One region of the Shewanella sp. SR44-4 genome, then DNA from elsewhere that is predicted to be linked to it. Evidence: riboswitches for the same ligand, from Rfam matches in the RefSeq annotation. Region 1 holds a riboswitch; the other holds the start of a gene.
The links. A riboswitch is a leader RNA that binds a small molecule or an ion and turns the genes downstream of it on or off. The one in region 1 is predicted to bind lysine.

Region 1 (3,212 bases):
CCGTGCAAGAAAAAGAGCAAGCACAACTCGTTATTTTTGGTAAGCAGTCAATTGACGGCGACAATAACCAAACGGGTCAAATGCTCGCAGCATTAACTGATATGCCACAAGCGACATTTGCATCAGAAGTCAAAATTGATGGTGACATGATTACGGTTACTCGTGAAATCGATGGCGGACTACAAACGCTGAAAATGCCTTTGCCTGCGATTGTGACGGTAGACTTACGTTTGAACGAACCTCGTTATGCTTCATTACCTAATATTATGAAAGCTAAACGCAAACCATTAGAGATTATGGCTGTGGCTGATCTTGGTGTGAGCTTAAGAGCACATCAAACAGTACTTAGCGTCACACCTCCTGTTGAGCGTAAAGCGGGCATCATGGTGTCTTCTGTTGAAGAGTTAGTTGATAAGTTAAAAAATGAAGCGAAGGTGATCTAATATGACCATTTTAGTATTAGCAGAACACGATAATGTCAGCCTGAAAACTGACACGGCGAAAGTAGTTAGCGCTGCAACAGCCATTGGTGGTGATATTCATGTACTGGTTGCTGGTGCTGATTGTTCTGCCGCAGTAAGTGCAGCACAAAGTTTAGCGGGCGTGAGTCAAGTGTTAGTGGCTGATGCTGCTCAATATGGTGCTCAACTAGCTGAAAATGTATCAAAATTGGTTGTTGATATTGCCGGAGACTATGAACATATTCTGGCTGCAGCAACCAGTATAGGTAAAGATACATTGCCTCGCGTAGCAGCATTATTAGACGTTGCCCAGATTTCTGAAGTGATTGAAGTTGTAAGCAGTGACACTTTTGTACGCCCTATTTATGCGGGTAATGCGCTTGCGACGGTGCAAAGCTTAGATGCTAAAAAAGTCATGACAGTACGCTCTAGTGCATTTGATGTTGTAGCATCAACAGGCAGTGCTGAAGTCATCAACTTAAGCCAAGCAATTGATTCAAAAACTGAGTTTGTTTCTCAGTCACTCACTGAATCAGCCCGTCCTGAACTTGGTAATGCTGGCATTATTGTGTCTGGCGGCCGTGGTATGGGCAGCGGCGAAAACTTTGCCATTTTAGAACAACTAGCCGATAAGTTAGGCGCAGCAGTAGGTGCATCACGTGCAGCTGTAGACGCGGGCTTTGTACCTAACGACTTGCAAGTTGGCCAAACGGGTAAGATTGTCGCTCCTAACTTGTACATTGCAGTGGGTATTTCTGGCGCGATTCAACATCTTGCTGGCATGAAAGACTCAAAAGTAATTGTGGCCATTAACAAAGACCCTGAAGCCCCTATTTTTCAAGTGGCGGATTATGGTTTGGTTGCCGACTTATTTGAAGCGGTACCGGCATTGAACAACCTCGTTTAATCAGATGTTAAGTCGCTAAACGGAGGAGTTGATTAAGCTCGTGTTGTTCAGCCGACTTTGACGCGCTATTAAACGTTCTGTTGTACGATTAAAAAGGTTTCTACTCATAAGGTAGAAACCTTTTTTATTGGGCTACTCTTGGATTTCTCTTGGATTTCTCTTGGATTTCTCTTGGATTTAGTACTGGTTTAGGTGTTGATTTTTAAAAATTCAGTTCAAATATCCAGGGTTTGATGCGGTTGCTGTTTTTGTGCCCATTACACTAGTGTGCATTTGATTTAAAAACGTTAAACTAATGCTATGCAATTGTGGTTTAAATTGATGTTGTTGTTATTTGTCGTGCTGTTTAGTGCTTTTTACTGGCGCAGAATATGTAATTTATGATTGTATGTTCGCGTTGTGTGTAATGAGCTTTAACTACAAACAACAAAAGTAGAGGTGCGTTGCATAAAAGTCATGTTGAATTGGGTGATGCCAATAATTCGACATAAAAGGGTGCAATGCCGAAATAAATGGGGTTATCAGCCGCATTTGTTGGGGCAGTTCTCGAAAGGGACTGCACTGTCATAGTGTTTTTATCGACTTGATAAAAAGAATGATATTCATATTAAATGGATATTACTGTGGAGTGCTACTAGTTAAGTTAACGCATACACTTCCTGTGTATGTTTAGCCTTATTTCTAGTTTTTCTCCATTCGTATCCAACGAAGAAATAATTAAATTATGATAATAAGTTATGCCGATTCGGCACTTTCTGTTTTGCCACCACTTGTGGCTATTACTCTGGCTATTTTAACTCGTAAAGTATTGCTATCTTTAGGGGTTGGCATTGTTTTCGGCGCCTTATTACTAACCGATTTCTCATTGGTTGGCAGTGGCGAATATATTTTAAATACAGCCAGCCAGTTAGTTTGGAAAGACGCCGGACTGAACAGTTGGAATGTGTACATTTTAGGCTTTTTGATTGTGCTGGGTATGATCACAGCATTGATCACTGTCAGTGGTTCTGCTCGTGCTTTTGCTGATTGGGCTAAATTGCGTATTCGCAATAAACGTGATGCCAAGTTAATGACCATGTTTTTAGGCTGCGTAGTGTTTATTGATGATTACTTTAATAGTTTAGTCGTCGGCTCGATTTCACGTCCAATCACAGATCGCTACCATATTTCGCGTGCAAAATTAGCTTATATTCTTGATTCCACCGCTGCGCCGGTGTGTGTTATTTCTCCCGTATCTAGCTGGGGTGCATATATTATCGCCTTAATTGGCGGTATTTTAACGGCTCATGGATTTACAGATTCTGGTCATTTGAGCGTCTTTATTCAAATGATCCCAATGAACTTTTATGCCATTTTTTCGTTATTATTATTACTGTGTGTTGCAACGTTTAGCTTAGATGTTGGCCCAATGCGCCAGCATGAATTAAACGCACTGCGGGGTAACTTGTTTGATGAGTCAAAAGGCCAACCCCCTGGCGCTGTTACAGATTTACCTGAAGCCGATACCGGTAAAGTGATGGGCTTATTTTTACCTATCGCGGTATTGGTGTTTGCGACAGTGTATTTTATGGTTTCAAGTGGCGCCGATGTGTTAGCAGCAAAAGGCTTACCGTTTAATGTACTTGGGGCATTTGAGAATACCGATGTTAGCTCGTCACTATTTTTTGGCTCTGTAGTTGGTCTTATTGCGACGCTCATTCTTGCTATTCAGCAAAAAGTTGACTTGTCTATGTTACTCAAAGGCATGTCGGTTGGCGCGCGCTCGATGTTGCCAGCCATTTACATATTACTTTTTGCATGGACAATTTCGAGTGTGATTGGACAGCTTGAAACCGGTAAGTACA
Region 2 (3,212 bases), on a different contig from region 1:
AACGTTGGTGCTCGGCATACCAAGTTTGAATATCGACTTGATGATCAAAGTACTCGCGGTTCCAATTAACCCCTGTAATGGGATCAAAACGCCCTAAAGTAAACTCACCACTCTTTTGATTAATCCCTAAAGGATTGGCTAAGGGTGCAAGCGTAATATCACCTAAAACCTGGTAACCTTCCAATAAGGTCATCAGTTGATAAATCACCGCATTACCTTGCACTTCAGCACCATGAACATTGGCCTGAATATACACGCTAGGCGCAACACTCTCGCGACCAATGAATGAGTATACTGGAACGGTCAATGCGTGTCCTGTCGCCAGTTCTCCAACTTGAACTGACGATTGTATTGCTTTAGTCATATGATTACTCAAACAAGTTTTGGTGCAAGGCATTAACCACTTGCGCCGCTTCCGACTCTGCAACCAACACACATAAATTATGTGGGCTTGCGCCTTGGCAAATCATCCGAACATTATGGTTTTCAAGCACTTTAAACACCCTACTACAAATGCCAGCCGTTGATGCTATGCGATTACCGATGATGGCGATTAACGCTAAATCTTCCTCGACTCTTACACGACAATGTTGCGATAACTCTTGTAATAACGACTCACTGAGTAAGCCCTGGCCACTTGAATCTGAACCGGTTTTATCTAGGGTTAACGATACGTTAACCTCTGAGGTAGTGATTAAATCGACTGATATTTTGTGTCGCGCTAAGGTCGCGAACGTTTCAGCCAAAAAGCCCTGAGCATGTAACATTTGCAAGCTATGCAAGTTAAGTAAAGTTTGATCACGGCGTAACGCCACCGCTCTAAACACTGGGGTATCTTCAACTTGATGACGGATCCAAGTTCCGCCCATTTCAGGCGCTTTACTTGAACCTACAAACACCTGAATTTTTTGTCTTACTGCCGGTAAGATGGTGGCGGGATGCAATACTTTAGCGCCAAAGGTCGCCATCTCAGCCGCTTCATTAAAGCTAATTTCAGCAATCGGGCGGGCATTGGGGGCAAGGCGTGGGTCAGTGGTATAAATACCGGCCACATCGGTCCAAATCTCAACCGCTGTAGCACGAAGCGCTTCGGCAAGTAATGCCGCCGAATAGTCACTACCACCACGGCCTAATGTTGTTGTTCGTCCCTCTTCATCAGCACCAATAAAGCCTTGGGTAACGATAACGTAACGCGCAAGTAATGGCTGTAAAAAGTCACCTGCTAACATTGAAATAGCTTCAATTTGTGGCTCTGCGCGACCAAAGTGACTGTCGGTACGTAATACTTGGCGCACATCAAAATGATTTGAAGCAGTGCCCTTTTCCCGAATAACCGCAGAAAATAAAATCGATGAACATTGCTCTCCCGTCGACAGTAACTCGTCCATAACCGCTTTGCTGCGATTCAGCTCTAACGATTCACTGAGTACTGACATCCGGCTGAGTATTTTATCAATACTGGCTGCCACGTCTTGCGGACGACCGAGTTCATCTAATATCGCATATTGAATTTGAGCAATTTGCTTAAGTAATACCAAGCGACGCTCGTCATTAACATTAGCTTGAGTTAACTCAACTAATAAATTGGTCACTCCGCTGGAGGCGCTTACTACCACAAGGCGAGTAGCTTGATTAGCCAACACAATATCTGCACAACGGCTCATAGAGGCGTAATCAGCAACTGACGTGCCGCCAAATTTGGCAACGACTAATTCTGGGGTATCTATTTCAGACTGAACAAAGCTCATACTGATGCCTCCGCTGTTTGCGAAAGACTCAAAAATAAGATGTGATTTACTAACATGATATACGCTCCGAACACACTACGTTCGAAGAGCCTGGTGCTAAGATAACGCACCCTTATAGAAGGGAAACAGCAATCATCACCAGAAGCTCTCCACCAAAAAAATAGGTGACAATCGTTAGGATTCAGCCTAATCGACCGATATCAATGTTTGCCAAACAAACTGATACCTCGGCGCTAATCTCCATCATAAGTGGTCATCGGATTGGCATCCTCTCACTTACTACCTAGTTAACGCTCCTCTTCTGTTCCTCCCGAAGGAGGGAGTTGAAAATAGCAAAAAACACCCTATCAAGTCAATCAGCAAACACAGTAAAAATACACTGTTTTGATAAAAAATATCGCTGCAGTGAAATATTATGCAGCTGCGACTTCAGAGCAATGATTGTTCTCTATTACGAAAAAATGCCCATAAATATCCAAAAAACATAATTAACCGCAAATTACCGAGACAATCTAGTAAGTATTGTCTCAAAATAATGTGTTAATTATTTTATCGCAGCTGTGCAGTTTTAATTACGTCATTATTTACCCAGTTATACGAACCTATCTCTGGCAACTCGCTCACCATCCTTAATCGGTGATTAAAAATTCCCATATCAACTTCAGGTTTGATGCTATCAAGGCATGCAATCAAAGATAGCAAACCTTGATTAACGTAGTAAATTGCATGTTGATTAAATTCTCGACCAAGCTCAACAGCTTGTTCTTTATCAATAAAAATAGCCCAGCTCTTTTCCATATGCGACAAATCAGGTGCTGCACCGATTAACGCACGATAGGGACGATTATATTGTTGAATTTTAAATTGAAGCTGACGATCGAGTAAGCGATTTTGACTAGGAGAGAGTCTTGAACCACGGGGGTTATGGGCAGTAACAATAGCAAATGGGAAATCATGAGAAAGGCGTTGAGTAAACAAAAAATGAGTACTTTGATACTCATTCCACAATGTATCTATAACATTTTCCATAATAAATTTTCGTCAATTAAGCCAAAATTAGTCTAGCAGATAGGTTTGATTTCTAAAAGGTTTACGATCTAAATCAGCAGTACTATATTAGAAAACTATTAATTATTATTATCTTAGCAAGGTTAATCTTTCATATACTCGAGTGTTATATTAATTTTTTAACATTTAATTTGTTAACAAATGCCTAAAACGAGTACAATAACCATTACGCACTATTAAATCACTGTAGCAAAGTTAGCTACATACACCTCAAAAACTCAGCAAATGTTGTTGTGAGTGTGATGATTTTTTGATGTAAAGTTTACAGTCGTACTAAATTTGTTCTACATTTGATAAAACATTAATACGATTAAATAAGTTTGCAATAGAAGGAACTATCTTTCTAAATGGCATTCATAGTAAGTAAGCTTAAGTGCAACAAATTTTACACCATCA

Region 2: it holds a riboswitch for lysine, as region 1 does, so the genes downstream of both, lysC (lysine-sensitive aspartokinase 3) here and H5125_RS15990 (Na+/H+ antiporter NhaC family protein) in region 1, are expected to answer to the same signal.

The regions. Positions count from the first base shown of each region.
Region 1 is NZ_JACJDU010000038.1:15,714-18,925, forward strand. Features, by position in the region: gene H5125_RS15980 (electron transfer flavoprotein subunit beta/FixA family protein) at 1-443, shown strand, start outside; gene H5125_RS15985 (electron transfer flavoprotein subunit alpha/FixB family protein) at 445-1,368, shown strand; lysine riboswitch at 1,794-2,010, shown strand; gene H5125_RS15990 (Na+/H+ antiporter NhaC family protein) at 2,090-3,212, shown strand, end outside.
Region 2 is NZ_JACJDU010000004.1:60,928-64,139, reverse strand. Features, by position in the region: gene H5125_RS03330 (succinylglutamate desuccinylase/aspartoacylase family protein) at 1-364, opposite strand, end outside; gene lysC (lysine-sensitive aspartokinase 3) at 369-1,748, opposite strand; lysine riboswitch at 1,883-2,057, opposite strand; gene H5125_RS03320 (DUF3293 domain-containing protein) at 2,298-2,777, opposite strand.